3 regions of the Lentzea sp. NPDC092896 genome follow, and region 1 is predicted to be linked to each of the others. Evidence: riboswitches for the same ligand, from Rfam matches in the RefSeq annotation. Region 1 holds a riboswitch; each other region holds the start of a gene.
What was found. Region 1 has a riboswitch for cobalamin ahead of ACIQF0_RS10110 (ribonucleoside-diphosphate reductase subunit alpha). Riboswitches for the same ligand answer to the same signal wherever they lie in the genome.

Region 1 (10,026 bases):
GGGGGGGGGGCGGCGGGGGGGGGGGGGGGCCCCCCCCCCCCCCGCCCCCGGGGCGCTACTTGGCCAGGCGCTTGGCGTCGTCGACGGCCTTGGCCCAGGCCTCGTCGGGCTGGAGCTTGCCCTGCTCCACCGCGAGCAGCGCGTTGCCGACGCGGTCACCGATGGCGTTGTTGTCCGGGCCGAGGTAGACCGGCTTGAGCGCCTTGACGCTCTCGCCGAAGATCTTGCCGACGGGCGCGTCGCCGAAGTACGGGTTCTTGAAGTCCTGCACGACCGGGTCGTCGATGGCCTGCGGCGAGGACGGGAAGTTGTTCTTCGCCTTGAACGCCGTGGTCTGGCCCTTGGCGCTGGTCAGGAACTTCGCCAGCTCGGCGGCCTCCTTCTGGTGCGTGCTCTGCGCCGGCACCGCGAGGAACGAACCGCCGCGCACGGCGCCGTTGCCCGGCACCTTGGCGACGTCCCACTTGCCCTTGTTCTCCGGGCCCGCCTGCTTCTCGATCGTGCCGAGCATCCAGGACGGGCAGGGGATCGTGGCGAAGGTGCCGTTCTTGAAGCCCGCGTTCCACTGTGGACTCCACATCTCGATGTTGGCCGACAGACCGGCCTTCACCATCTCGATGGACTTGTCCCAGGTGGCTTTCACGGCCGAGTTCGAGTCGATCACCAGCTTGTTCGTGGCGTCGTAGTACGTGTGGTCACCGGACTGCATCAGCATGTTCAGGTAGACGCCACCGGTCGAGTCGTAGAAGCCGGCGCCGGGGGTCTTGGCCTTGAACTGCTTGCCGGTGGAGAGGTAGGCGTCCCAGGTGGGCCAGAGCTTGCCGACCGCCTCCCGGTCGGTCGGCAGGCCCGCGGCCTCGAAGAGGTCCTTGCGGTAGCACATGCCCTGGGCGCCGACGTCCGTGCCGAGGCCGACGACCTTGCTGCCGTCCGAAGTGGACGCCTGCTGCCACTTCCACGGCAGGAAGTTGCCGGAGAGTTCCTTGGCGCCGTGGTCGAGCAGGTTCACGAACTGGTCGGGCTTCGCCATGAACTGCGAGAGGATGCCCTCCTCGATCGCCACGACGTCACCCGCGCCCTTCCCGGTGGCGAGCCACTGCTGCAGCTTCGGCGTGTAGTCGCCGAGCTTGCCGATGTTCTCTTCCTTGATCTTGATGCCGGGATGGCTCGCCTCGTACTCCTTGTAGAGCTCGTCGTAGCCGAACTGGCTGAAGGTCTTGACGATCAGCGTGACGTCCCCCGACGACGCGGAGTCGGCGGCACCTCCACAGGCGGACACGGCCACCAGCGAGCTGAGCAGAGTTGTGGCGAGCAGGGCACGCCTCGGTCGAACACCCATCGAAGAACCTCCAGTTGGCGGATGGTCTGCAAGCGCTAACACCTGGATTTGACTGTCTGACAGACCACTGGAACACCGTTCACCTGCTGCGACGCTGCGGCTTCGGCCGGTGTGCGCCCATCGGGATCGGGGGAAACTGTGAGCGCTTACAGGACTGTAACCACGAGGCCATCCGGATGTGAAGAGGTAGCGCCGGTCACATTTCGATGACGCGGGAGCGTTGACAGGCGGGGTCGGGTGGGTGAACATTCGCCTCGACGCTGCGGTCGCGCCGGGAGACAGTCGACCTCGAGAGGCCCCCGGTATGTCCGTGAAGACCAGGCTGGTCGCGACCGGCCTTCCGTTCGTCCTGATCGCCACGATCGCGGCACCCGCGACCGCGGCCGAGCCCTACGAGCGCGTGCTCAACGGCAAGTTCGACAGTGTGAAGACCCCTTGGTGGAGCAGCGGAATCGCTCCGTCCACAGTGGCCGACGGCAGGCTGTGCGCGCAGATCCCCGGCGGCACCGCGAACCCGTGGACGGCCATGATCGGCCAGAACGACATCCCGCTGGAGGCCGGTCAGCCCTACACGCTGCGCTTCACCGCCACCGCGACGAAGAACGTCACCGTGCGGGCGGCGGTCGCGCTGTCCGTCGCGCCGAACACCACCGTGCTGAACAAGGCCGCCGCGCTCACCAGCACTCCCAAGACGTTCGAGTTCACCGGCACGTCCACAGTGGCCACTCGCACCGGCGGCCAGGTGGCGATCCAGGCCGGTGGCGTGTCCGCCGAGCCGTACACGCTGTGCATCGACGACGTGTCGCTGACCGGCGGAATCGTCCCACCCGGCGGTGGCTGGGACTACGGCTCACCGGTGCGCACGAACCAGTACGCGTACCCGACGGCCGGAGCCAAGCGCGCCTCGATCGTGAACAGCTCCACCGAGCCGGTCGACTGGCAGCTGCGCGACGCCGCGGGTGCTGTCGTCCAGGCGGGGAAAACGCAGGTCAAGGGCAACGACGCGATGACGCGCGACCACGTGCACATCGCCGACTTCTCGGCCTACAAGAAGGCTGGAAGCGGTTACAGTCTGACTGTCGGCGACCAGAGCAGCTTCCCGTTCGGCATCGCCGACAAGCCCTATGACCAGCTGCGACGGGACTCGCTCGCGTACTTCTACCACAACCGCAGCGGCATCCCGATCGAGGCGAAGTACGTCGGTGAGGCGTACGCGCGACCGGCTGGACACGTGGGCGTGGCGCCGAACCAGGGCGACGTGTCGGTGCCGTGCCTGCCGGGGGAGTGCGACTACTCCCTCGACGTGAGCGGTGGCTGGTACGACGCGGGCGACCACGGCAAGTACGTCGTCAACGGTGCCCTTGCCGCGTGGCAGCTGATGGACACCTACGAGCGGTCGCTCTACACGCTCGACATCGAAGGCTTCCGGGACGGCCTGCTGGCCATCCCGGAGCAGGACAACCAGAAGCCCGACGTGCTGGACGAGGCGCGCTGGGAGATGGAGTTCCTGCTGAAGATGCAGGTCCCGGCGGGCAAGCCGCTCGCGGGCATGGTCCACCACAAGATGCACGACCTGGCCTGGACCGCGCACCCGATGCTGCCCGGCAACGACCCGCAGCCGCGCTACCTGCACGCCCCGTCGACGGCCGCCACGCTGAACCTCGCCGCCGCCGGTGCCCAGTGCGCCCGCGTCTTCAAGCTGTGGGACCGCGCGTTCTCCGACAGGTGCCTGGCCGCGTCCGAGACGGCGTGGAAGGCCGCACTGGCCAACCCGGCGAAGTACGCCCCCAAGGAGGACAGCGTCGGTGGTGGTGCCTACGACGACACCAACGTGACCGACGAGTTCTCGTGGGCCGCGGCCGAGCTGTACGGGACGACGGGCAAGCGCGAGTACCTCAACAAGATCACCACGAAGCTGACCTCGGCCGGGTTCTCCTGGAAGGACACCGGCGGCCTGGCCGACCTCACGATCCTGCGGCTGCCGCTGAAGTTCCCGCTCGACCGCGTGATCACCGCCCGCGCGCGGGTCATCAACGTCGCCGACGGCCACCTGCGCGACCTGAAGTCGCAGGGCTACCCCAACCCGTCCAAGCCGGCCGACGGCCAGTACGCCTGGGGTTCGACGAGCGCCACGCTCACCGCGTCGATGATCATGGCGATGGCCTACGACACGACTCTCAACCGCAAGTACAGCGACGCTGTGCTGGAGTCCATGGACTACCTGCTCGGCCGCAACGGCCTCAACCAGTCGTTCGTCAGCGGCTACGGCGAGAAGGCCAGCAAGAACCAGCACCACCGGCACTGGGCGCACCAGGTAGACGCCAGGATGCCCAACCCGCCGGCCGGATCGCTCGCCGGTGGCCCCAACTCGGGCCTGCAGGACCCGGTGGCGCAGCAGAACCTGCCGGGCTGCGCACCCGCGAAGTGCTACCTCGACGAGCTCGGGTCGTGGTCGACGAACGAGGTCGCGATCAACTGGAACTCCGCGCTGGCCTGGGTCGCGGCGTTCGCCGACACCCGCTGACCTCCCCGTCACGAGAACTCCCACCGCCCGCGCGATGCCGCGCGGGCGGTGGGTGAGAGGAACAGTCCCATCCGAGAGGAGATCCACAGTGCGGTGGATTGCCCGTTCGACGGTCGCGGTCTGCGCGGTCTTGCTGCTGTCCCCGGCCACCCCTGCCGCAGCAGCCAGCCCGCTGGACCTGACCAGCGGTTTCTACGTCAACCCCAACTCCGCGCCCGCCACCTGGGCCCGGAACAACCCGAGTGACTCCAGGTCCGCGCGGATCCAGTCCTCGATCGGTTCCAAGCCGATCGCGCGCTGGTTCGGCAACGACGCCGGCATCGGCTCGACCGTGGCGAACTACGCGGGCGCGGCCGACGGCCAGGACAAACTCCCCGTCCTGGTCGCCTACAACATCCCCAACCGTGATGCCTGCGGTGGCCACTCCGGTGGTGGCGCCGGCAGTGCCGGCGCGTACCGGACCTGGATCTCGAGCTTCGCGGCCGGGATCGGGACCAAGCCCGCGGTGGTGATCATCGAACCGGACGCGCTCGCCGCCTACGACTGCCTGACGGCGGCACAGCGGACGGAGATGGCGGGCCTGCTCAAGTACGCCACCGAACAGCTCAAAGCCAAGGCCCCCAACACGTACGCGTACCTCGACGGCGGCAACGCCGGCTGGGTGTCGCCGTCCACCATCGCGTACCGGCTGAACGAGGCCGGCGTGCGGAACGTGCGCGGGTTCTCGGTGAACGTGTCGAACTACTACACCACCAGCCAGTCGACGAGCTATGCGAGCCAGGTCAACGGCTTCCTCGGCTACACGGCCGGTTTCGTGGTCGACACGAGCCGCAACGGCAAGGGGCGTGGTGACGGCTGGTGCAACCCCGCCGGTCGCAAGCTCGGTGTGGTGCCGCAGATCGGTGGCGGTGCCGACCTGTTGTTGTGGGTCAAGACACCGGGCGTGTCCGACGGTCCGTGCGGCATCGCGCCGACCACGCCGGCGGGCACGTTCAACCCCGATCTGGCCATCCGGCTGATCGACGGGGTCTGATGAGGTAGGGCCAGGGGCACGGGCGGCTGGAACAACCGCGTGCCCCCGGCGGTTCAGAGGCTAGCTGGAAAGCGCTTACCTTCCTAGGTTCACCGCAAAGCGGATTCCTTGAGTCGGTCGGCGAGCGCCACGACGAGGTCGCGCAACTCGTCCGGGCGCTCGATCACGAACGGCAGGTCCAGCGACGCGAGGACGCCCGGCAACCAGTCGAGCCGTTCCACCCGCAGTTCGACGCGGGACCAGTCCGACTCCTCGATGAGCGCGACGCTCGCGGGCAGCAGGGTGCGGATCTGCTCGGCCGTTCCCCGGATGCGCAAGGTGACCTCGTGCCGGTAGGAGGCGGTGGCCAGTCCTTTGAGGACCAGTTCCGCCGGATCGACTCCCTCCGGTGGGTTGAACGAGCCGGGCAACGTGCGCGCACCGGCGATGCGGTCCAGCCGGAACGTCCGGCCCTCGCCGATCGCGGGATCGGCACCCGTCACGTACCACCGGCCCGAGTGGGCGACGAGCCCGTACGGGTGCAGCGTGCGTTCGCTGTGCCGGCCATCCCTTGCGGTGTATCGGATCGAGACCGGCCGGTGGTGGCTCACCGCGTCGGCGATCGTGAGCAGGACCGTGGCGTCAGGCGCGGGCAGCTCGCGTTCGGGTGAGGTGAAGGCGAGGGAGTCGAGGACAGCGTTGAGCCTGCCGCCCAGCCGCTGCGGCAACACGCGCCTGATCTTCGCCGCCGCCGTTTCACCGGCGGCGTTCGTGGCCGTCATCAAGCCGGATCGCCGTCCCGCGACCAGGCCGAGCAGCACGGCGAGCGCTTCGTCGTCGCTCAGCATCAGCGGAGGCATGCGGTAGCCGGACGCGAGCCGGTAGCCGCCGTAGCGGCCGCGCACCGACTCGACGGGCACGTCGAGATCGACGAGGTGCTCGACGTACCGGCGCACCGTGCGCTCGTCCACGCCGAGCCGGTCGGCGAGTTCGGCGACGGTCCGGACGCCTCCCGACTGCAGGAGTTCCAGCAGGGTGAGGACGCGGGCGGTGGGCCGGGGCATGGTCGAAAGTATTCCGCAGATACCGGGCGGATACTGTCCGGTATTGCTCCTAGCGTGCCGGTATGAACTTCGTTTCGATCCGTGTCATCACCGGCGACATCACCCGCCTCGTCGGCTTCTACGAGCGCGCCACCGGCCTGCGGGCGAACTGGGCGAACGACGACTTCGCCGAGCTCGCCACCGCGTCGGGCACCCTCGCGATCGGCAGCACCCGCACCGTCGGCCTGTTCGCGCCCGGGTCAGCAGAGCCCGGCGCGAACCGCAGCGTCATCATCGAGTTCCTCGTCGACGACGTGGACGCCGTGCGCGAGAACCTGGCGGGCTTCGTGGAGGACGTCGTCACCGAACCCACCACGATGCCCTGGGGCAACCGCGCACTGCTGTTCCGCGACCCCGACGGCAACCTCGTCAACTTCTTCACCCCGGTCACCCCGGCCGCGATCGCGAAGTTCGCGCGCTGACAGCCCGTCAGGAGGCGAACGGCTTGCCGAACCAGCGGGCGAGGTGGTCGTTCAGGTCCTGCTGCTCCTCGCCGATCCAGGCGACGTGCCCGTCGGGGCGCAGCAGGACGGCCGGAACCTCCAGTGCCGCAACGGGATCCGCGATCAGGTCGACGCGATCCGACCAGCCCTCGACGGCCAGTCGCCCGGTGCGGTCGAGCAGAAGGCCACGCCCCTGGTGCAGTCGGTCGTAGAGCCGGCCTTCTGCGAGATCGACGTCGGGCAACCGCCGGCCGAGCAGGTCGGGGCCTTCGCCGAAGTCGTAGCGGACGCCGATCGCGGTGATCTTCTCGATCAGCCGCCGGTTCACCTCGTTGATGTCCATCAGCTCGGTGAGCAGCCTGCGCACGGCCTGCGCGCCCGGTCCGGGGGCGGAGAGCTGCACCTGGGCACGGGTGTTGTCCAGCACGTCGGCGGCGACCGGATGACGTTCGGCGTGGTAGCTGTCCAGCAACGTCTCCGGCGCCCAGCCGCGGATCTGCGCCGCGAGCTTCCAGCCCAGGTTGACCGCGTCCTGCACGCCCAGGTTCAGGCCCTGGCCACCGGCGGGCGGGTGGATGTGCGCCGCGTCGCCTGCCAGCAGCACCCGCCCGATCCGGTAGTGCTCGACCAGCCGCGTGGCATCGCCGAAACGGGACAGCCAGCGCGGGGAGTGCACGCCGAAATCCGTTCCGGCGAAGGCGCGCAGTTCCCGCCGGAAATCCTCGATGGAGGGCGCCTCCGCGCGATCTTCACCGGCTTTCGCGCACGGGACCACAACGCGGTAGACCCCGTCGCCGAAATGTCCGAGGTGGAACACAGGGCTCGTCTTGCGGATTTCCGCGACCTTGGCGGCGATCTCGTCTTCCGGTGCGGCGGCCTTCATCTCGCCCATCAGCGTGTCGTTGCGCGAGGGCTCGCCGGGAAACCCGACGCCGAGCAGTTTGCGGACCGTGCTGCGGGAGCCGTCGCAGCCGACCAGGTACCGCGACCGCAGCCGCTCGCCATCGGCCAGTTCGACGGTCACGCCGTCGTCGTCCTGCTCGAGACCGGCCACCGCGGCACCGCGCCGGACCTGTGCGCCCAGTGCGATCGCGTGGTCGGCGAGCAGCCGGTCGGCGACCGGCTGCTGGATGCCGAGCATGGTGGTGAACGTGGAATCCAGGCCTTCCGGCGTGGGTTTGGGGATGGCGGCGAAGGCGCCACCGACCGGACGTTGCCGGCCCCGTTCCAGAAAGCGGTCCAGCAGACCGCGCATCGCCAGGATTTCCAGACTGCGAATGTGCAGACTCACGATGCGCACGAACGACGCGGCGGGCTCGGGTTCCTTTTCCAGAACGAGCACCCGCACGTCGTGCAGCCGCAGTTCGGCGGCCAGCACCGCGCCGGTCGGACCGCACCCGGCAATGATCACATCGAACATGAACCACCTGTTCAGCCTCGGCATCGGCGGCCAAGTGTGGGGGCCTCCAGATCTTGCCGCAAGCGATATACGGCGCAGGGTGAGGCGACGTCGTGAGCCTGGCGTGCTCTGCTCCAACTGAGCGACACGCCCACTAGATGTAGTTGTCAGCGGCTCGGCCGCGCCCATGTATTGTGCTCCGAAGCTGGTTCGGCCGATCCTCCAGATCGGTCGTCGCAAGAGGGAACCCGGTGGGAATCCGGGACTGCCCCGCAGCGGTGAGTGGGAACGAAAGCCGTCAGAAAGCACTGGACATCGATGTCTGGGAAGCGACGGCCGGTAGGCGCCTGGCGACAGGCTCGCCCACGAGTCCGAAGACCTGCCAGCGCCCCGCACGTGCCTGCGTGCGGGCGTCCGCGGCCCCGAGGGAGGGCGGGAGGACGTGGCGGTCGCGCGCGCCCGTTCACTCCTCGCTTCCCCGTGGCCACCCGAGCTCGCGAGGAGAGAGCTAGTGACGGCGGTCGACACGGTCACCACCACTATGCGCGTCAAGAAACGCAACGGTTCACTGGAACCGGTGGACTTGAACAAGATCGTGCGCGCGGTGGAGCGCTGCACGGTCGGTCTGCACGACGTCGACCCGTTGCGGGTCGCCACGAAGACGATCAGCGGTCTCTACGACGGCGCCACCACCGAGGAACTGGACCGGCTGTCGATCCAGACGGCCGCCGCGCTCGTGTCCGAGGAGCCCGAGTACTCCAAGCTCGCCGCGGGCCTGCTCGCCGCGTTCATCGAGAAGGAAGTGCGCCGCCAGGGCGTGATGTCCTTCAGCCAGAGCATCGCGCTCGGCCACGCGGAAGGCCTGATCGGCGACACGACCGCGGAGTTCGTGGCCGCCAACGCGCGCAAGCTCGACGACGCGATCGACCTGGAGGGCGACCGGCGGTTCGAGTACTTCGGCCTGCGCACGGTCTACGACCGCTACCTGCTGCGCCACCCCTCGAAGCGTTCGGTGATCGAGCAGCCGCAGTACTGGTTGCTGCGTGTCGCGTGCGGTCTCTCGCAGACGGCGACCGAGGCCATCGACTTCTACCGGCTGATGTCGTCGCTGGCGTACCTGCCCAGCTCGCCGACGCTGTTCAACTCCGGCACCCAGCACACCCAGATGTCGTCGTGCTACCTGCTGGACTCGCCGAAGGACCAGCTCGAGTCGATCTACGACCGCTACCAGCAGATCGCCAGGCTGTCGAAGTTCGCCGGCGGCATCGGCGTGCAGTGGTCCCGGGTCCGTTCGCGCGGCGCGTTGATCCGCGGCACGAACGGCCACTCCAACGGCATCGTGCCGTGGCTGCGCACGCTCGACGCGTCGGTCTCCGCGGTCAACCAGGGTGGCCGGCGCAAGGGCGCTGCCTGCGTGTACCTGGAGACGTGGCACCCGGACATCGAAGAGTTCCTGGAGCTGCGCGACAACACCGGTGAGGACGCGCGCCGCACGCACAACCTCAACCTGGCGAACTGGATCCCGGACGAGTTCATGCGCCGCGTCGAGGCCGACGCGGACTGGTCGCTGTTCGACCCGGACGAGATCCCCGAGCTGGTCGACCTGTGGGGCGACGAGTTCGACCGCGCCTACCGGGGTGCCGAGGAGGCCGGCCGCGCCGTGCGCACGGTCAAGGCTCGTGACCTTTATGGACGGATGATCCGGACGCTCGCGCAGACCGGCAACGGCTGGATGACGTTCAAGGACACCGCGAACCGGACGTGCAACCAGACCGCGTCGCCGTCGAACGTGGTGCACCTGTCCAACCTCTGCACGGAGATCCTGGAGGTCACCAGCGACGAGGAGACCGCGGTCTGCAACCTCGGCTCGGTGAACCTCGGCGCGCACGTGGCCGGCGACGGCATCGACTGGGATCGCCTGCGTGCCACGGTCCGCACCGCCGTCGTGTTCCTCGACCGCGTGATCGACATCAACTACTACCCGACCGAGCAGGCGGCGCGCTCCAACCCGCGCTGGCGCCCGGTGGGTCTCGGTGTCATGGGTCTGCAGGACGTCTTCTTCAAGCTGCGCCTGCCGTTCGACTCGCCGGAGGCCCGTGAGCTGTCGACGCGGATCGCCGAGGAGATCTACCTGACGGCGCTGGAGTCGTCGGCGGAGCTGGCCTCGGTCGCGGGCGCGCACCCGGCGTTCGCCGAAACCCGTGCC
Region 2 (10,026 bases), 1.1 Mb from region 1:
AGAGAAAGGACGACACCCGATTCCCGCCCGCGCTCGACTCACCGAACTCGCGAGCGTTCCTCGTCAGCACCCGCAGGCATGTGATCACCATGCAGTACAACGGCAAGGGGAAGGTCGTCCTGGTGCTGGCGGAGTCCGGCGCGGCGGCCAAGCAGTTCGGGACCCACAGCTCCAACTACTACACACCTGTCGCGCCCTACGAGAACGGTGACGGCGAAAAGTACGCACTCGCCGTGGCCGAGAGTGATGGGTGCGGAGGTCGGTCTGCGGTTCGCATCCTGGACGTCAGCGGCAAGGCGACGAACACCGACACGTCCGCGATGATGCCGCCTGGTGCCGGGAGTGGATTCCGGGTGACCGATCTGTGGTGGACCCCGAAGGGCGAGTTGCGGGCGACTGCCAACTCGTGGACCTGCACCGATCTCAAGCCGAACAACAACGGCACGCACGTGCTGCACAGCGCCGGGGACCTTTGGGTGTTGGAGAACGGCAAGTGGGTCAAGGGAGGCATGGACGCTGTGACGATGGTGCGTGATCTGGGCAACGGCACCACCGCAGCGCTCACCGTGCCGAGCTGCCTCGGTCAGACCGACCCGAACGCGAACTGCACCTCCGGACCACTTGTGCTCCAACGAGACGGCAAACGCACCGTGGTCGCCGAGAAGGCGATGTTCCTCTCGACGCCGCCGATCAGCGTGCCGGCACCGCAGCCCACCACCAGTTCGGTCGTCGCGGCTGCACCTCCCGCGTCCCTCGCCGGCACGTGGTCGCAGCACGCCGGAAGCCTCACCATCGCCCCGGACGGCCTGGTGACGATGAGCTACCAGTCCACCGTGACCGTGATGCCGACCTTCCCGGAACTCACGATGCGGATCACCGAGGTGACCGGTGACCGTGCCACCGCAACGGTGCTCACGAGCAACGACACCGCGATGCCCAACGGCGCGAGCGTGGTGTTCGAGCGGAAGTTCCCCGGACTGATGATGAGCGGCCCGTCTGGACTGACGTTGCGATGGTGTGACGCCACGAACCGAGCCAAGGGCGAGTGCGGGGCCTGACCGAACCACTAGCTCCAGCAGTCGTGCGGCACGAGGGTGGGCGAGACTGGTGCCCACTCAGGAACAGCGGGCAGAGCGCGTCCCGCAGCCGTGTCCACCGGCCGCGTCGTCGGCAGGTCCAGCCACGTCTTCCGCTCCGCCCCGAGCCCACTGGACAGCGGGAACCTCATCCCCACGGCCTGCCGCAGCCGGATCTCGTCGGCCAGCTCGGCGGCGCGCGGCGTGGCGACGAGCCACTCGCGCAACGGCCCCCACAACCACAGCGCGGGCCCGTCCGGCAGGTCGATCCCGATCTCGGTCCCATCGGCGGCGCACCGGCGGATCGGGGCGAGCCCACCGCGCACCGAACCCGCCTGGACCACGTGCCACGCGGCCAGCGGCACGTGCAGCGAGGACGGCGGCACCGTCTCGGTCACCAACTCGGGAGCCGCCGTGCCGAACCCCAGCACCGTCCTGCGCACCGACACCGACAGCCGGACCCCGTTGCCCAGCGGCTCGGTGATCACCGGCAGCGACTCCGGGTACGGCACCGAGGACGGCACCACCGGCGCGGACGGCGGTCTGCCCGGGGACGGTTCCCCGGCCTGGGCGGGGGCTACGGGCTCCCAGTTCGCGTTCAGCGGGCGCGGCGGAGCGAACTCCGCGCCGCCGGGCTCGAATCCGTTGCGCAGCTTCGGGTTGACCTTCCACACCTCGGCCGCCGCGAGGCCGCCGTACCGTGCGACCCGGCGGCGGCGTCGTTCGATCTCGGCCGCCAGCCCGCGTGGGTCTGCACAAGGCACGATGATGTCGTCGGCGTACCGGATCCAGACCGCGGGGCCGCGGGAGAGCACGATCTGCTCGGTGATGCCGTCGCTCTGGTCGATGCGGTGCGTGAGTTCGTCGCGGAGTTCTCCCGGCTGCACGAGCACGACCGCCGCGAGTGGCACGCCGAACACCGGGGAGTCGACCAAAGCGTCGTTCGCCAGGCGGCTGTAGTAGACGCGGTCCTGTTCGATCACCACGGCCAGTCCGGCGGACAGCGGCACGATGATCGGCGCGTCGTTCATCGGCGCAACTCCGGCGGTAGCAAGGGAATCAGGGCGTTGAGGTAGTTCGCGGCCGTTGTGTTGTGCCGGGTGCCCTTGCGGTGCACGGTGATCCTGCCGCCGCCGAGTGACAGTCCTGCCGTCGACTCGGTGGGCGCGGCGGTCAGTGCCGGGGTCAGGCGCCGCACGAACGCGAAGTCGTCGCAGAACACCAGGAAGCGGTCGTCGAACGCGGGCACGCCCAGGGCCACCGCGCCCGCGTTCTCGTCGCGTGGGTCTGGCAGCAGGCGTTCCACCACGCGCAACGGCGGGCACGGGCCGAGGTCCGTGCTCACCGACACGATGGTCTCCGTGCGGGCGCTCACGTCGTCGCCTGGGGCGGACGCGAGGCCAACGATCCTCGTCTCCGAGTGGACCGCGAACGTGCGGCCGCCCGCGGAGAGCGTGGACGCCGCCGACTCCTCCGGCCAGAGCCACTTCCGCCACCAGCGCATCAGATGTCGAGCTCCTGGTCCGTCTTCGACGACTCGTCGCCCTTGGAGCCGTACGTCACGGTCTTGTAGATGCCGTCGGCGTACCCGGCGACCTTGTTCGCGATCTTGACCGGGTCCGTGTACTTCGCGCCGTCGGGGCCGCTCTTGTCCAGCCCGGCCGCCTTCTTCAGCTGGTCCTTCGCGGCCTTGCCCAGCGCCTCGCCGAACGAGCCCGGCTTGTCGGCCACGCCCTCGCGGAAGGCGTTGCCGACCTTCGAGTTCCTGAGCACCTCGCGGATCCGCCGCAGCACGTCCATGATCTTCTGGATCACCGAACGGACCTTGCCGACCTCCTTGCCGGCCTTGGCGGTCGAGATCCCCGCCTCGACCGGGGTGGCGGCGGCCGCGGCGGCCTCGGAGGCCCCGCACGTCGGGACGGCCGCGATCTGCGCGGCGACCCACGTGACGACCAGCCACTCGATCAGGTCGCTCAGGATCCCCTTGATGACGTCCTCGGCCACCTGCATGAACATCGAACTGCCCTGCAGCAGCGACGCGATGTGGCCCGCGGTGCCCGCCGTGCCCTCGATGCCGTGGTGGAACCCGCCGAGCTTCGCCGCGGCCTTGTCGCCCGCCTCGGACTTCCAGCTCCGCAGGCCCTGACGCAGGTGCTCGTCGAACGTGCGCGCCAGGTCCTCGGTCCGCGTCGCGATGTCGTTGAACGCGCCCGCGGCCTTGCTCGTGGCCGCCGGGTCGCCGGTGACCAGGTCCACGGCCTGCTTCAACGGCGCCACGACGTCGAGCAGCCAGCCGAGTCCTTTGCTGATCAGGAAGTTCAGCGGGTCGGAGATCGCGCCGGCGAGCTTCATGCCGTCCTGCATGAAGTTGTTCATGTCGGAGATGACGCTGACGACGTCCTTCGCGATCGCGGCGCCGTCGCCCTTCTGGAGGTCGTCCCCGAGCTTCGCGCTGTCCTTCATGAGCGAGTAACTGCTGCCACCGAACGGGATCAGCTTCGCGGACGCCTTGCCGACGTTGTCGCCGGAGTACTGGTCGCCGTAGCTCTTGCCGAGTGCGCCGAGGTTCGAGGTGCCCTTGCCGCCGGAGACCATCGGCGGCGCGGTGGCGCTGTCGAGTCCACTTTGGAGCGTCTTGCCGAACGCGTCCGTCGTCGTTTGCTCGTGGCCCGCGTAGGTCTGCGCGGTGGCGGTGAGGGCGGAATCGATCTTGCCGAAGCCCTCGGTCATCTTGCCGAAGTGGCCGTGCAGATCGCCCAGCAACTCGTCGTACTGCTGGTAGAGGCCGAGCAGGTGCCCGAGCGCGCCCCAGCTGACCGCGGGCACCGACGCGGTCGTGACGGCGTCGTTGAGCTTCGTGGAGGTGCCGGAGAGCGTGCCGATGGTCTTCGCGCACCGGGCGATCTCGTCCGCGTGCACCACGATCCCGGTCACCAGCGGTCGTCCTTGCGGAAGATGCTGCCGGTGTCGCCGTCGTCGTCCGCCGGGGAACGGGCCGGTGGGGCGGCGGGCCGGCCGAAGATCTCCTGCTGCGTCGCCAGCACGCGCTCGGCGATCGGGAGGTCGGTGTGGCCCTGCACGATCTCCGCCTGCTGACGCGCGGCCGCGGCGACGGCCAGGTGCAGCGTCGACATCACGGCCTGGGAGAGCTGCGTGGTGCTCAGCCGCTTCGCGTCCTCGGTGAACCGGATCTCCTTGATGGAACCGGACAAACCCGCGACGACCGTGACGGAACGGTCGGGGGACTGGACGCTGGCTTCCACTGTTCTGAGCTCGTTGCCCATCGCGTCGTACTCGGCGGCACGGGCGTCGGCGGCGCGGTTCGCCTGCTCGAAGAACTCGAGCTTCTGACGCATCTGTTCCAGCAACTCAGCGCTGTCAGGCATGCGCCGAACGTACCAATCGCGGCTGGGCGGGGTGGCCGCACCCACGGCCACCCCACACCATCAGGCGACAGCGGCCTTCTCAGGGGCCTTGGCCTTGCGCGACGCCGGGTCGATCAGCAGGCCGAACACCACGCCGATGCCGACGTAGAGCGTGGCGAGCTGGGCGAGCGAACTGAGGCGGAACTGCCACAGCACGTTCACCGGCATGTCCGCGGGGATCGTGTCCGGCGGCGCGGGGAACGCCAGCAGCACCACCGCGACGGCCGCGGCCACCGCGAGCAGCACAGCGGTCGTCCGCACCGGCTGCGACTGGGCGCGCAGCTGTTCGGCGAGCCAGCTCGCGGCCCACACGATCACCAGTCCGGCCACCACGACACCGAGGTAGAGCGCGGTCCGGTAGTTCACCGTCTCCGGGTCACCCACGGCCGGCGGGTTGGCCGGGTACTTGAGCCACGGCAGCAGCGCCACGGCACCGAACACCGCGGCCCCGAACGCGAAGCTGCGGCTGAACGGCGTGCGGTCGGCGAACCAGCGCTTCGACAGCGCGTAGGCCGTGGCGAACACGAGGCCCACCGCGATGCCGACGATCACCACGCCGAGCATGCCGCCCACGACCTGGGCGCCACGGCTGACCAGCTCTTCCTCGCCGCCGTGCGTGTGGCCGGCCTCTTCGCCGGCGGGTGCCCGTGCCTCCTCGACCGCGAGCGCGGCGCGAATCGGGATCTCGGTCACCAGCAGCTGCACGAGCGCGGAGGCGACGCCAGCAATACCGCCGGCCGCGACTCCGCGCAGCGCAAGGGACTTGTACGTCGTCGTCATGTCTTCCCTGCCTGGGATCGGGGGATCAGTGGCAGGGGACGCCGAGCGCGTGGCGGCCGTCGTGGAAGAACTCGTGCAGCAACTCGGAACCCGCGCCGAGCGCGAGACCGTTCTCCTGCAGGACGAGGTACGTGACGATCAGGCCGAGAAGTGCGGCGGCGAACGCCCACTTGGGCACCTGGACGGCGGACAGATTTGCTGCGGGGCTCGTCATGACGGGCTCCTCCATACCTCGTGGAAGGTCAACTCTCCTTGCGGCGCCGCAGCCGGTCTCCTGACTCCCGGATCAACGCTGCCCCCGCGTCTTCCCAGCCCTCTCGCGAGGACCAGTGACGTGCTCGGCGGGGATCGCTTCCCGGTCACAGTGGCGAGGACCGCGCCGGATTTTCACCGGCTTCCCGTCACTGCGGCGCGTGCACCGTAAGTTGATCCATCGGTTAAGCACAACCGGCCATAAGAGTTGTTGCGTTCCTCACTTCACGAGTGGACAGTCACCACACTTCCCACCTGCGGCGACGCGGTAGTAGAGACAACACGACCGACGCCGGAACGTGACCTCGCCGGGAAAACTGAGGAATTCTCCCGCCTGTTCGAACGGCGGTGAGCTCATGAGCCGTTCGCCGCGTTCTTCCGCTTCCTCGGCGGTGAGCATGCGTGCGCGCACAACCATTTTGAGCGCGCCCGCGACGTTCGACATCGCGTTGCCCCACAACAATCCACGCGCCACCGGCGTGACGGCCTGGATCGCTTCCACCACCGGTTCGAGCGCCTCTGCGGCCTTCGGGCCCAGTCTCGGCTGGTCGATGCGGACGCTCAGGCCGTTCGCGGGGTGGTGCTGCCACCAGAGGTTCTCCGGGCGGACGTCGATCGGGATGCCCGCGGCCGTGAGCGGGCTGAGCAGCCGTGCCGTGTAGCTGAGGAAGAACAGGCTGGCCGCTACGCGTGGTTCCTCCGCTTTGTACCGGATCGCGATCGCGTCGATGGTGTTCTTGAGCGCCGGACCTTCCAACAACGCCGTTCCCGGCAGCCAGGACTCGTCCGGGCGGCCCACGTCGAGCGCGAAGAACGGGTTGATTCCGCGCACCCGGCGCAGTGCTTCGAGGACCTCGGCGAACTCAGACACAGAAGTTCACGCTACTGGGTGTCCATGCAGGACAGATCACGTCCACGGCCTGGGACAGATGTGACCGCGGTGTGGACGGGGGTCGCCGGGATGGGAGGATGTCATGCCGTGAAGACCTTCGATTCCCTGTTCGCTGAACTGACCGAACGAGCCGCCACCAAGCCGGAGGGTTCCGGCACCGTTGCTGCGCTCGAGGCCGGGGTCCATGCGCAGGGCAAGAAGGTCCTGGAGGAGGCGGGCGAGGTCTGGATCGCCGCCGAGTACGAGTCCGACGAGAAGCTCTCCGAAGAGATCTCGCAGCTGCTCTACCGCCTCCAGGTGCTCATGCTGGGCCGTGGGCTCACCCTCGAAGACGTCTACAAGTACCTCTGACGGAAAAGACTTTCACATGCTGCGCGTTGCAGTCCCGAACAAGGGCGCGCTCGCTGAACGCGCCTCCGCCATGCTCACCGAGGCCGGCTACCGGCAGAGGCACGAGCCGCGCGACCTGACCGTGCTCGACAACAACAACGACGTCGAGTTCTTCTTCCTGCGCCCCAAGGACATCGCGATCTACGTGGCGTCCGGCGACCTGGACCTCGGCATCACCGGCCGCGACCTGGCCGCCGACTCGGGCGCCGACGACAACGGCAACTCCGTCGAGGAGCTGCTGGCGCTGGGCTTCGGCTCGTCGACCTTCCGCTACGCGGGCCCTCGCGGCACCGACTGGAAGGTCTCCGACCTCGAGGGCAAGCGCCTCGCCACCGCGTACCCGAAGCTGGTGGGCCGCGACCTCAAGGCCCGTGGCATCACCGCGAAGGTGATCCGTCTCGACGGCGCCGTGGAGATCTCGATCCAGCTGGGCGTGGCCGACCTGATCGCCGACGTGGTGGGCTCCGGCCGCACCCTGCGCCAGCACGACCTGGTGCCGTTCGGCGAGCCGATCTGCCAGTCGGAGGCGGTGCTGATCCACCGCAACGGCTCGGAACTCACGGCCGCCAAGAAGCAACTGACGGCACGCCTGCAGGGCGTCGTGTTCGCGCAGCAGTACCTGATGCTCGACTACGACTGCCCGCGTTCGATCCTCGATGACGCGATCGCGCTGACTCCGGGCCTGGAGTCGCCGACCGTCGCGCCGCTGGCCAACCCGGACTGGGCGGCCGTGCGGGCGATGGTGTCGCGCAAGGAGGCGAACCAGGTGATGGACGAGCTGGCCGCGATCGGCGCCAAGGCCGTGCTGGCCTCGGACATCAGGTTCTGCCGGCTGTGATCACGGAGCACGCCCTGCTGGACGTGCTGCCAGGTTCCGCCGAGGAGTTCGAGTGGGCGTTCGGCGAGGCGCGGGAGCTGATCTCCGCCTCGCCGGGCTTCCGCGGCCTCGAACTGCTGCGGTGCCTGGAGACGCCGTCGCGCTACCTGCTGCTCGTGCGCTGGGACTCTCTTGAGGATCACACGGTGGGCTTCCGGCAGGGGCCTTCGTATGAGAAGTGGTCCGCTTTGCTGCACCGCTTCTACTCGCCGTTCCCCGTGGTGGAGCACTACGAGAGCGCGCTGAGCACCTCTTCGTCCGTGGTCTGAGCGAAGCTGTCGTACCAGCGGCTGACCGCGCCGAAGCGGCGCGGGAGCAGGAGCGCGATCACCGGCGTCGTGAACGTGGCCAGCGATTCTTTGGCGGCCACCGGGACGGCGAGGGTCGTGGTCCGCGGTTCGTGCTGGGCGATCCAGTGCAGCGCCGCCTTGGCCGTGACGCCGGTGGCCAGGCCGTCGTCCACGAGGATCACGTCGCGGTCCTTGAGGGTGAGCGGCTTGTCCCCGCGGTAGAGGGCCGTGCGTCTTCTGGCTTCTTCGCGTTCCTCGTCGCAGGTGCGGCCCAGTTGTTCTTCGGTGAGGTCGAGCGCTCTCAGCACTCTCGGGTCGTAGATGGGCTCGCTGTCCGCGGTGACGGCGCCCACGCCGTATTCCGGATGGCCTGGGGCGCCGATCTTGCGTGCCACGACCACGTCCAGTTCGGCGTTGAGGTGGCGGGCGACTTCTTTGGCGACTGGGACGCCGCCTCGGGGAGGCCCAGGACCAGCGGGTCGTGCCAGGGGAGGTCGGCGAGTCGCGCGGCGAGGGCGCGGCCCGCTTCCTGCCGGTTCGCGAACCTCTTCACAGTCAGGCTGACGCTAGCCCCTCCGGGCTCAGTCGAACAGGCCGGCGACGTCGGTGGTCATCGAGACGAAGCCCGAACCGGTGGCGATGATGGCAAGCCAGAACAGCATCGTGCCCCGCCTGGTCTCGGCGGCGTCGGCGGGACGGGCTTCAGCTCGCGGCGCCGGCCCTGAGTTGTGGACCTGGACGCGCTCGTGCCGGCCGAAGTGCGCCCGGAACTTGATCCAGGTGTGGCGGCTGCAACCGAACAGGACGCCGTTCGCCGTGTTGCGGCACGGCAAGCCCTGCCTGGTGGTCACCGCGCAGGTGACGGGATAGAGCACCGCGATGATCCAGCAGGCCGTCGCCACGGCGAACGAGCCGGTCCACACCGCCCGCGCGTAGTTCCCGTGGTGGAGCGCGACGACGCAGCCGACCGAGAGCGCCACCACGAGCAGGAAGTAGAAGGTCTTTCTCTGCCTGCGGGTCTTCTTCGCCATCGTGTTCCCTCCCCGCTTCCACCCTGGCTGACCGCACGCGTGCGGCGGTAGAGCCCGGCAGAGGGACGAGGGATCGCGCGGTGTCGCGATCACTGGGGTTGCTGGTGAGGTTGCGACTCCCGTTGTGTCCTGTGAGGTATCAGCGTTCGCGCACGAACAGCGCCTGCGCCGTCGTGCCCACCGGCCCCTCCACGTCGTGCACCACGCTGGTCGCGAGCCCGACCCCGTCCGGCCCGATGGTCGTCCGCGCGTCCATGCCGACCCACTCGCCGACGGGACGACGGTGCAGGTGGACGGTCAGGTCGGTGTTGATGGCGTACCACTTGCGAATGTCCACACGGGACGAGACGCCGCTGGCCGAGTCGACGACGGAGAACACGCGCTCTTCCGGTGAGGGTTCGAAGCCCTCTACGACGGCCACGCGCGGGCGGGCCCACACCTGGGCGTCGCCCGGCGTGAAGATGCCGCCCGACACGGAAAGCCACTCGACCGCGGCCAGGTAGCCGCCGCCCCAGTGGTCCGGGATCTCCATCGGCACGGCGGAAGCGGGTGGTGCGAGAGCGGGGACTTCGCCTCCCGCTACGGCGGTGGTGTCCGAGCCGACGATGCGCCACGCACGTGCCGTGAGGACCGGGCGGCCCTCAAAGGAGAGCGAGGCGGCGAGCAGTTCTACCGAGCGGCCTGGGCGTTCGACCGAAGTGGACACCGTGAGGTCGGCCACCGGGACCGGGCCGAGCACCTCGAACGTCACGCGGGCCAGGGCGGAGGACGGGTTGCCCAGGGTGAGCAGAGAGCGCACCAGCAACGCCGAGGGCGGGCCGAGGTGCTGGCTGTCCGGGCCCCACGGGCCGACGGTGTGCGCCGTGGAGCGGTACGTGTCGTTGCCCAGCGGCAGGTAGAAGGCCGTCATCAGTCGCGGTCCTGGAGGGTCTCGGTGTCGTCGGGCTCCGGCCAGCCGGGGTAGGGCGGCGGGGTGCCGTCGAACGCCGGGCAGAAGGCCTTGTGGTCGCAGT
Region 3 (10,026 bases), on a different contig from region 1:
AGTGCTGCCCTGAAATACGGCCCGTCACCTCCTCCTGGTGACGGGCCGTATCGCTGCCGCCACATATGATGCGGCCATGTCGATCGAGCGGGGCGCCGAGTTCGCCGAGTTCTGGGCTGAACGGCACCTGTGCACGTTGTCCACCGTCCGTCCCGACGGGACTGTGCACGTCGTCCCGGTCGGGGTCACGCTCGACGCCGAGGCCGGTGTCGCGCGGGTCATCACGTCCGGTGCGTCGTGGAAGGTCAAGCACGTGCGCAACGCCGGGTACGCCGCTGTGTGCCAGGTGGACGGTCGGCGCTGGTCCACCTTGGAGGGTCCGGCGGTCGTGCGCGACGACGTGGAATCCGTCGACGAGGCCGTGCGGCGGTATGCGCTGCGCTACAAGCAGCCGCGGGTGAATCCCCAGCGCGTGGTGATCGAGATCCAGGTGCGGCGTGTCACCGGCACCGTCTGACGTCGTTGTCGTCGGCATCGGCGCCGACGGGTGGGACGGGCTGTCACCCTCCGCTCAGCAGGCTGTTTCCCGCTCGCGTGTGCTGATGGGGTCGCGGCGGCAGCTCGATCTGGTGCCGGGGGAGTTCGAACGGGTCGCGTGGCCGTCGCCGCTGGTACCGGCGTTGCCCGAGCTGTTCGAGAAGTACCGGGACGTGTGCGTGCTGGCGTCCGGCGACCCCATGTTCCACGGCATCGGCACGACCCTGGTCCGGTTGCTCGGCGATCGCGTGACAGTGATCCCGCATCCGTCGTCGGTGTCGCTGGCCTGTGCGCGGCTCGGGTGGGCGTTGAACGAGGTCGAGGTCGTGTCCCTGGTTGCGCGTTCGATCGATTTGCTACGGCCCGTGTTGACTCCGGGACGGCGTGTGCTCGTGCTCGGTGGTGACCCGGCAGCTGTGGCCGAAGTCGTCGGAGTGGCTGGGCAGATCGTTGTGCTCGAACAGCTAGGTGGGCCCGCCGAGCGGGTTTACCCTTGGTCCGGGCAGGACTCGGACCCGCTGTCCGTGATCGCGGTCGAGTACCGCGGGAGCGCTCTCTCGCGGGTTCCCGGACTGCCTGATGACGCTTACGAATCCGATGGCCAGCTGACGAAGCGAGAGGTGCGGGCTATTTCGCTGTCGAGATTGGCGCCTCTGCCGGGGCAGTTGCTGTGGGACGTCGGGGCCGGATCGGGTTCCATCGCGATCGAGTGGGCGCGGACGCATCCGACGTGCCGGGTGATCGCCATCGAGCAGTCGGCCGAACGCGCAGAGCGAATCGCCGGTAACGCTGCGTCTCTGGGCGTGCCGGGGGTGGAGGTCCACATCGGACGGGCGCCGGACGCGTTGGAGGGCCTGGAGAAGCCCGACGCGATCTTCATCGGCGGTGGCGTGACCGTGCCCGGCGTGATGCAGGCCTGCTGGGACGCTTTGGCTTCCGGCGGTCGTCTGGTGGTGAACGCCGTGACGCTGGAGTCCGAGGCCGTGGTGGCGCAGTGGTACGCGCGGCTCGGCGGCGACCTGGTCCGGATCGCGGTGAACCGCGGCTCGTCGGTCGGCAAGTTCACCGGCTGGCGGCCGCACATGCCCGTGACGACGTGGAGCGTTACCAAGTGACTGTGCACTTCATCGGGGCCGGGCCCGGAGCGGCCGACCTGATCACGGTGCGGGGGCGTGCGCTGATCGAGTCGTCACCCGTGTGTCTGTACGCGGGCGCGTTGGTGCCCGTGGAGTTGCTGGACTTCTGTCCCGCCGGGGCGCGCAAGGTCGACACGGCGTCGCTCACGTTGGACGAGATCGTCGCCGAACTGGTCGCGGCCTCGGAGCAGGGGCTGGACGTGGCCCGGTTGCACTCCGGGGACCCGTCGGTGTTCAGCGCGATGGCCGAGCAGATGCGCCGGCTGGACGCGCTGGAGATCGCTTACGACGTGACGCCCGGGGTGCCGGCGTTCGCGGCCGCGGCGGCGTCGTTGCAGCGCGAGCTGACCGTGCCGGGCGTCGGGCAGACGGTGATCCTCACGCGGACCTCGCAGCGGGCCACGCCGATGCCGGACGGTGAGGACCTGGACACGTTGGGTCGCAGTCACGCGACTCTCGTGCTGCACCTGGCCGTGCAGCGGATTTCGGACGTGGTCGCGGAACTGGTGCCGAACTACGGCCTGGACTGCCCGGTCGCGGTCGTCGCCTACGCGTCCCGTGAGGACGAGGTCGTGCTGCGCGGGACGTTGGACGACATCGCGGCGCAGGTCGAGGCCGCCGGGATCAAGCGGACCGCGGTGATCATCGTGGGGAACGTGCTGGGAGCGACGCAGTTCCCGGACAGTCACCTGTACTCGGCCACGCGCGTTCGATGATCCTGATCCTCGGCGGGACGGGGGAGGCTCGGGAACTCGCGCGGCGGGTGGTGGGCTCGTCGGTGGCGGATGGGGTGGCGGCCTCGCGTCCCCAGGTCGTCTCCTCCCTGGCCGGCCGCGTCAGCAACCCCGCTCTTCCTGTCGGCGAGGTTCGGATCGGCGGATTCGGGGGCGTCGACGGGCTCGCGCAGTGGTTGCGCGACAACGATGTCAGCGCTGTCGTCGATGCCACGCACCCGTTCGCCCGGCAGATCACGTCGAACGCTTTCGAGGCTTGTGCGCGGGTCGGCGTGCCTTTCCTGATCCTGCGGCGGCCTGGGTTCGCTCCTGGGGACGGGTGGCACTGGGTCGACAGCGTTGCCGACGCCGCACGGGACCTGCCTGGGGCGCGGGTGTTCCTGACGACCGGCCGGCAGGACCTCGCCGAGTTCGCCGCGTGCCCGCAGTGGTTCCTGGCGCGGATGGTCGAGCCGCCGGAACCGCCGATGCCGCACCGGATCGAGGTGCTGCTGTCGCGCGGTCCGTTCACAGTGGACGGTGAGCTGGAGCTGATGCGGTCCCGGGAGATCGACGTGCTGGTGACCAAGGACAGCGGCGGGGAGATGACGTCGGCCAAGCTCGAAGCCGCTCGTCAGCTCGGTGTGCCGGTCGTGATCGTGCGTCGGCCACCGCTCCCGCCTGCGGAAACGGTGGCCGACGTCGACGCTGCGGTCAGCTGGTTGGGTACCGTCGGGGCGTGAAGACGACGCCCTGAGGCGTCACGATCGTCTGCGACGAGCCGATGATCAGCAGGCAGCGCATGTCGATGGTGGCCGGGTCGAGGGTGCCGAGCGTGAGCACGCGGATCTCCTCCTCCGGGCCGCCGACGTCGCGGCCGACGACGATCGGCGTCTCCGGGGCGCGGTGCTGGAGCAGCAGGTCGCGCATGTCCGTCACCTGGTGGGTGCGGGCCTTGGACGCCGGGTTGTAGATCGCGATGACCAGGTCGGCCTTGGCGGTGGCTTCGAGGCGTTCGGCGATGACGTCCCACGGCTTGAGCCGGTCGCTCAACGAGATCACCGCGTAGTCGTGCCCGAGCGGCGCGCCCGCCTTGGCCGCCACGGCGTTCGCGGCCGTCACACCGGGGATGACGCGCACCGGCACGTCCGGGGTCTCCGCGGCGACTTCCAGCACCGCGGTGGCCATGGCGAAGACGCCGGGGTCGCCCGACGACACGACGGCGACCCGCGCGCCCTTGCGGGCGAGGTCCAGGGCGAAGGCCGCGCGTTCGGACTCGACCTGGTTGTGCGAGGAGTGGCGCTTCTGGCCCGGGCGCTCGGGAACCCGGTTGAGGTAGGTGCTGTAGCCGACCAGTTCGTCGGCGGCCTCCAGCTCCTGGCGGGCCTCCGGGGTGAGCCAGTCGCGGGAGCCGGGGCCGAGGCCGATGACCACGACCTCGCCCTTCGGCTTGGCGGGCTTGGACTGGCTCGGCAGCAGGGCGAGCGAGAAGTACGGGACGCTCTCGGGATCGACGTCGGCCAGCGGCGACATCTTCTGGCGGCCGGTGGTGGCGCGTTCCACGTACCACGCGCCGTCGAGCCTGCCGGACGCTTCGAGGGCCGCGCGGACGTTGCCGAAAGTGCGGCCCAGCTTGAGGATCGCGGCGCTGTCGGTGTCGGCGAGGCGGGTCGCGAGCTCGGCGGGTGGCAGCGTGCCGGGAAGGATCGTGAGCACCTCATCGCGTTCCACGAGCGGAGTGCCGAGCACTGCTGAAGCACCGCTCACGGACGTGACGCCGGGGACCACCTCCCACTCGTACCGGTCGGCCAGGCGCTTGTGCATGTGCATGTAGGAGCCGTAGAAGAACGGGTCCCCGGCGGCCAGCACGACGACGTCGCGGCCGGCGTCGAGGTGCGCGGCCAGCTTGGCGGCGGCCTCCTCGTAGAACGCGTCGATCTCGCCCTGGTAGTCGTCCGTGTCCTCGGTGGTGACCGGGTAGACGAGCTGTTCCATGATTTGGCCGTCACGGAAGTACGGCGCAGCAATGGTCTTGGCGACCGACTTGCCGTGCCGGGCGCTGTGGAACGCCACCACGTCGGCTTCGCTGATGAGTCGCGCGGCCTTGACCGTCAGGAGTTCCGGGTCGCCGGGACCCAGGCCGACGCCGTAGAGCTTGCCCGTCATTCTTCCTCGCTCGCGATCGCGTTGATGGCCGCCGCCGTGATGGCACTGCCGCCGCGCCGGCCGCGCACCACGAGGTGCTCCAGATCCGTTGCGGCCAAAGCTTCTTTGGACTCCGCCGCCCCGATGAACCCGACCGGGATGCCCAGCACCGCGGCGGGCCTCGGGGCTCCGGCCGCGATCAGGTCGAGGAGGTGGAACAACGCCGTGGGGGCGTTGCCGATCGCGATCACCGCGCCGTCGAACCGGTCCGCGAGCAGTTCGAGCGCGGCGGCGCTGCGCGTGTTGCCGATCTCCTGGGCTCGCGCGGGTGTGCGCGGATCTCCCAGGTAGCAAAGGACTTCGTTGTCCTCGGGTAGGCGGCGGCGGGTCACACCGGACGCGACCATGTTGGCGTCGCACAGGATCGGCGCGCCCGCCCGCAGTGCCGCACGGGCGTCGCGCACGACGTTCGAGGAGAAGGCGACGTCGGCCGGCAGGTCGGTCATGCCGCACGCGTGGATCATGCGGACGACGACTTTCGCGACGTCGCCGGGGAACCTGGTGAGGTCCGACTCCGCGCGAATGGTGGCGAAGGACTGGCGGTAGATCTCCGCCCCGTCCTTGATGTACTGCGTCAACGGATCTCCTCGTAGCCGTCGCCGGTCGCGACGAACTCGGTCACATCGCCTGCGGGACGACCGCAGCGGCGGGCACAGCCTGACCAGTGAACGGGGCGGTCGTGCGGGGTTCCGAGCCAGGCGCGCGCGTCCGCTCGCACGTCGGAGAGCGACTTCGCGCAGCCAGGGTGGCCGGTGCAGGCGCTGACGCCGTGCCACGGGGAGGCCGGATCGGTGATCAGGCCGGTGGTGTCGGTGCCTTCGGGGACGACCAGACTGCGCCACGGGGTCAGGCGGAGGGCGACGCCGGGGAGTTGGTGAGCGTCGAGCCGGCCGAGCGGGACGCCCGGCGTCAAAGGTGAAGGTGCGACAGGCGTCACAGCCGGGGTGATGCGCGGGGCGTCGGTGACGCCGAAGTGAGCGGTGATCTTTCGCACACCGTCGTCCACTTCGGACAGGCGCCAGGCCTGGCCGCGGAGCTGCTGGAAGAGGCGGGCGGCGGTGAGGACTGCGTCGACGGGGTCGGTGACGCGGACGCCGGTGTCGCGACCGGCGAGGAGGAGGACCCACGTGGAGGGGGTGGTGCCGGACGCGTCGCCGCCTGCCTGGCCCACGTCCCCGCTGACCAGCCCGAAGTCGCCACCCAGGCCGCTCACCGAGGCCCCCACCGTGACCAGGAACCTGCCCGGCAGATCCGCCAGCGCCGGGTCCGCGCACAAGGCCGTGTCGATCGCGTCGACCAGCTCCTGGTTGTCCTCCAGCGGCGCCGCGATGATGTTGCGGATCCGCTCGTGCGACGCGGAGGGCAGCAGCCCGGCCGCGGCCAGTCGAGCGCCCAGTTCCACGCCGTCCGCCAGGCCCCTGATCTGGAGGTTCGCCCGCGAGGTCAGCTCGATCGAGCCGGCACCCAGTTCGAGCGAGGCGAGGCGCACGACATCCCACTGAGCAGCGGAAAGAGTGCCGCCGGGTACCCGGATGCGCGCCAGCCCGCCGTCAGCCGCGGCGTGCAGCTCGACGGCGCCGGGGCAGGCGTCCGGGTGACTACGCATAGGTCGGACTGTAACCCGCCGGTTAGGGTGAGCCCGAACGACGAAGCGCAGGAGGAAGCCGGTGTGAATCCGGCGCGGTCCCGCCACTGTGACCAGCGAACACCGCTGGGAGTCAGGAACTCCGCTTCGCCAGTCACCCGCATTTTGGGGCGAGGACCCCACGAGGGATGGAGCCTGCGTGATCCTGCTGCTGTCGACCTCCGACACCGACCTGCTGTCGGCGCGTGCGAGCGGTGCCGAGTACCGGCTCGGCAACCCCGCGCGACTCACCGTCGACGACCTGCCCGCGCTCGTCGACGGCGTGGACCTGGTCCTCGTGCGCATCCTCGGCGGCCGTCGGATGTGGGAGGAAGGTCTCGACTGGCTGCTGGCCGGTGGGCTGCCCGTGGTGGTGCTCGGCGGTGAGATGCAGCCCGACGCGGCGCTGATGGAGCTGTCGACGGTGCCCGGTGGCGTGTGCGCCGAGGCGCACCTCTACCTCGCGCACGGCGGTCCGGCGAACCTCACCGAGCTGCACAAGTTCCTGTCGGACACCGTGCTGCTGACCGGCCACGGCTTCGAGGCCCCCGCCGCCACTCCCACCTGGGGTGTGCTGGAGCGCGAGGGAACGCCAGAGGGTCCGACGGTCGCGGTGCTCTACTACCGCGCGCACCACGTGGCCGGGAACACGGCCTTCGTGCACGCCCTGTGCGACGCCATCGAGGCCAAGGGCGGCAAGCCCCTGCCGGTCTTCTGCTCCTCGCTGCGCACCGCCGAACCCGAGCTGCTCGACACGCTGCGCCAGGCCGACGCGCTCGTCGTGACGGTGCTCGCGGCGGGTGGCACGAACCCCGCGAAGGCATCGGCGGGTGGCGACGACGACGCGTGGGACGTCGGCGCGCTGGCCGCGCTCGACGTGCCGATCCTGCAGGGGTTGTGCCTCACGTCGAGCCGCGACTCGTGGGACGAGAACGACGACGGACTGTCTCCTTTGGACACCGCGACCCAGGTCGCGATCCCCGAGTTCGACGGCCGGATCATCACGGTTCCGTTCTCCTTCAAGGAGATCGACGAGGACGGGCTGACCGTCTACGTGGCCGACCCGGAACGGGCGCTGCGCGTCGCGGGCATCGCGGTCCGGCACGGCCGCCTCCGGCACATCCCGGTGGCCGAGCGCAGGATCGCGGTGATGCTGTCGGCGTACCCGACCAAGCACTCCCGCATCGGCAACGCGGTCGGCCTGGACACGCCGGCGTCGACCGTGCGGCTGCTGAAGGCCATGCAGGAGCACGGTTACGACATCGGCGACGCGCTGCCGGGCGTGCAGGAGCTGGACGGCGACGCGTTGATCCACGCGTTGATCGCGGCCGGTGGCCAGGACGCGGACTGGCTGACGCAGGAGCAGTTCGAGAGCAACCCGGTGCGCATCGCCGCGGCGGACTACCGGGAGTTCTACGAGACGCTGCCCGAGGACTTCCGCGAGTCGATGCAGGAGCACTGGGGCGAGGCCCCGGGCACGCTCTTCGTCGACCACAGCAAGTCCAAGGACGGCGAGATCGTGCTGGCCGCGTTGCGGTCCAACAACGTCGTCGTGATCGTGCAGCCGCCGCGCGGGTTCGGCGAGAACCCCATCGCGATCTACCACGACCCGGATCTGCCGCCGTCGCACCACTACCTCGCGGCGTACCGGTGGATCGAGTCGAACTTCGGCGCGGACGCGGTCGTGCACGTCGGCAAGCACGGCAACCTGGAGTGGTTGCCCGGCAAGACCGTCGGCATGTCGGCGTCCTGCGGCACGGACGCGGCCCTCGGCGACCTGCCGCTGGTGTACCCGTTCCTCGTCAACGACCCCGGCGAGGGCACGCAGGCCAAGCGGCGCGCGCACGCCACGCTGGTCGACCACCTCGTCCCGCCGATGGCCCGCGCCGACAGCTACGGCGACATCGCGCGGCTGGAGCAGTTGCTCGACGAGTACGGCAACATCTCCGCGATGGACCCGGCGAAGGTGCCGGCGATCCGCGCGCAGATCTGGACGCTGATCCAGGCCGCCAAGCTCGACCACGACCTCGGCCTGGAGGACCGGCCGCACGACGCGGAGTTCGACGAGTTCATCCTGCACGTCGACGGCTGGCTGTGCGAGGTCAAGGACGTCCAGATCCGCGACGGCCTGCACGTCCTCGGCGAGGCGCCGACCGGCAGCGTTCGCGTCAACCTCGTGCTCGCCATGTTGCAGGCACGGCAGATGTGGGGCGGTCAGGTCGCCGCGCTGCCCGGCCTGCGCGAGGCGCTCGGCCTCACGACCACGGGTCGCGAAGACGTCGACGCGATCGAGGAGATCGCGCGCGGACTCGTTCAGGCGATGGAGGACGCGGGCTGGGACCGGGAAGTGGCCAAGACCCTGCACGAGTCCGAGGACGTGCGGAAGATCCTGGAGTTCGCGGCGGTCGAGGTCGTGCCTCGTCTGGCGCGCACCACGGACGAGATGACGAACGTCCTGCACGCGCTGGACGGCGGCTACGTCCCGGCCGGCCCGTCGGGTTCTCCGTTGCGCGGCCTGGTGAACGTGCTGCCGACCGGCCGCAACTTCTACTCGGTCGACCCGAAGGCCATCCCGTCGCGACTCGCGTGGGAGACCGGCCAGGCGATGGCCGACTCGCTGCTCGCCCGCTACCGCGAGGAGAACGACGGCGAGTGGCCGCCCTCGGTCGGCCTGTCGGTCTGGGGCACCTCCGCGATGCGCACCGCCGGTGACGACATCGCCGAGGTGTTCTCGCTGCTGGGCGTGCGGCCGGTGTGGGACGACCAGTCGCGTCGCGTCACCGGTCTCGAGGTCATCTCGCTGGAGGAACTGGAGAGGCCGCGCGTCGACGTCACGATCCGCATCTCCGGCTTCTTCCGGGACGCCTTCCCGCACGTCGTGTCCATGTTGGACGATGCAGTGCAGCTGGTGGCCGCGCTGGACGAGCCCGCGGAGCAGAACTTCGTGCGGGCGCACATGCTCAAGGACCTGGAAGAGCACGGCGACCAGCGCAGGGCCACGTTGCGCGTCTTCGGTTCCAAGCCGGGCGCGTACGGCGCGGGCGTGCTGCCGTTGATCGACAGCCGCAACTGGCGCGACTCGTCCGACATCGCCGAGGTCTACGCGGTCTGGGGTGGTTACGCGTACGGGCGTGGTGTGGACGGCGTGGCGGCGCGCGCGGACATGGAGTCGGCGTACCGGCGGATCGCGGTGGCGGCCAAGAACATCGACACCCGCGAGCACGACATCGCCGACTCGGACGACTACTTCCAGTACCACGGCGGCATGGTCACGATGGTGAAGGCGTTGACGGGCAAGGCACCCGCCGCGTACGTCGGGGACAGCACGCGCCCGGAGGCGGTCCGCACGCGCACGTTGACGGAGGAGACCTCACGGATCTTCCGCGCCCGCGTGGTGAACCCGCGCTGGATCGGGGCGATGCGCAACCACGGCTACAAGGGCGCGTTCGAGCTGCAGGCGACGGTCGAGTACCTGTTCGGCTACGACGCCACGACCGGTGTCGTAGCGGACTGGATGTACGAGAAGCTCACCGAGTCGTACGTGCTCGACCCTGAGACCCGGAAGTTCCTGCAGACCAGCAACCCCTGGGCGTTGCACGGCATCGCCGAGCGGCTGCTGGAGGCGGCCGAGCGCAAGATGTGGGAGCACCCGGAGGAGTCCACTTTGGACGCGCTGCGGGCGGCCTACCTCGAGACCGAGGGCGACCTGGAAGACGGCGTCTGAACGACCCGTACGCAGCAGTGACCTGGTGACGGATCGAGGCGGGCGGACACGCCGTTCGCCTTGATCCCGTCCAGCAGGCCGTTGATCAGGCACAGGGTCATGCCGCACACCAGTTGCGCGTGCCGCTGCGCCAGGCTGTGGAACGGG

Region 2: it holds a riboswitch for cobalamin, as region 1 does, so the genes downstream of both, ACIQF0_RS05195 (CbtB-domain containing protein) here and ACIQF0_RS10110 (ribonucleoside-diphosphate reductase subunit alpha) in region 1, are expected to answer to the same signal.
Region 3: it holds a riboswitch for cobalamin, as region 1 does, so the genes downstream of both, cobN (cobaltochelatase subunit CobN) here and ACIQF0_RS10110 (ribonucleoside-diphosphate reductase subunit alpha) in region 1, are expected to answer to the same signal.

The regions. Positions count from the first base shown of each region.
Region 1 covers NZ_JBIVPX010000001.1:2,273,630-2,283,655, forward strand. Annotated here, with positions in the region: gene ACIQF0_RS10080 (ABC transporter substrate-binding protein) at 56-1,339, opposite strand; gene ACIQF0_RS10085 (glycoside hydrolase family 9 protein) at 1,650-3,863, shown strand; gene ACIQF0_RS10090 (glycoside hydrolase family 6 protein) at 3,952-4,896, shown strand; gene ACIQF0_RS10095 (helix-turn-helix transcriptional regulator) at 4,986-5,939, opposite strand; gene ACIQF0_RS10100 (VOC family protein) at 6,002-6,400, shown strand; gene ACIQF0_RS10105 (FAD-dependent monooxygenase) at 6,408-7,841, opposite strand; cobalamin riboswitch at 8,010-8,222, shown strand; gene ACIQF0_RS10110 (ribonucleoside-diphosphate reductase subunit alpha) at 8,332-10,026, shown strand, end outside.
Region 2 covers NZ_JBIVPX010000001.1:1,170,419-1,180,444, forward strand. Annotated here, with positions in the region: gene ACIQF0_RS05165 (hypothetical protein) at 1-1,058, shown strand, start outside; gene ACIQF0_RS05170 (hypothetical protein) at 1,067-2,107, opposite strand; gene ACIQF0_RS05175 (hypothetical protein) at 2,104-2,580, opposite strand; gene ACIQF0_RS05180 (hypothetical protein) at 2,580-4,010, opposite strand; gene ACIQF0_RS05185 (YbaB/EbfC family nucleoid-associated protein) at 4,007-4,462, opposite strand; gene ACIQF0_RS05190 (CbtA family protein) at 4,523-5,281, opposite strand; gene ACIQF0_RS05195 (CbtB-domain containing protein) at 5,307-5,495, opposite strand; cobalamin riboswitch at 5,528-5,719, opposite strand; gene ACIQF0_RS05200 ((2Fe-2S)-binding protein) at 5,754-6,404, opposite strand; gene ACIQF0_RS05205 (phosphoribosyl-ATP diphosphatase) at 6,513-6,776, shown strand; gene hisG (ATP phosphoribosyltransferase) at 6,793-7,653, shown strand; gene ACIQF0_RS05215 (antibiotic biosynthesis monooxygenase family protein) at 7,650-7,961, shown strand; gene ACIQF0_RS05220 (phosphoribosyltransferase) at 7,922-8,470, opposite strand; gene ACIQF0_RS05225 (hypothetical protein) at 8,564-9,013, opposite strand; gene ACIQF0_RS05230 (thioesterase family protein) at 9,153-9,923, opposite strand; gene ACIQF0_RS05235 (PD-(D/E)XK nuclease family protein) at 9,923-10,026, opposite strand, start outside.
Region 3 covers NZ_JBIVPX010000005.1:261,912-271,937, forward strand. Annotated here, with positions in the region: gene ACIQF0_RS25825 (chitobiase/beta-hexosaminidase C-terminal domain-containing protein) at 1-2, shown strand, start outside; gene ACIQF0_RS25830 (TIGR03618 family F420-dependent PPOX class oxidoreductase) at 77-457, shown strand; gene cbiE (precorrin-6y C5,15-methyltransferase (decarboxylating) subunit CbiE) at 438-1,592, shown strand; gene cobM (precorrin-4 C(11)-methyltransferase) at 1,589-2,329, shown strand; gene ACIQF0_RS25845 (cobalt-precorrin-6A reductase) at 2,326-3,069, shown strand; gene ACIQF0_RS25850 (precorrin-2 C(20)-methyltransferase) at 3,041-4,492, opposite strand; gene ACIQF0_RS25855 (precorrin-8X methylmutase) at 4,489-5,109, opposite strand; gene ACIQF0_RS25860 (hypothetical protein) at 5,106-6,137, opposite strand; cobalamin riboswitch at 6,146-6,281, shown strand; gene cobN (cobaltochelatase subunit CobN) at 6,316-9,879, shown strand; gene ACIQF0_RS25870 (helix-turn-helix transcriptional regulator) at 9,840-10,026, opposite strand, start outside.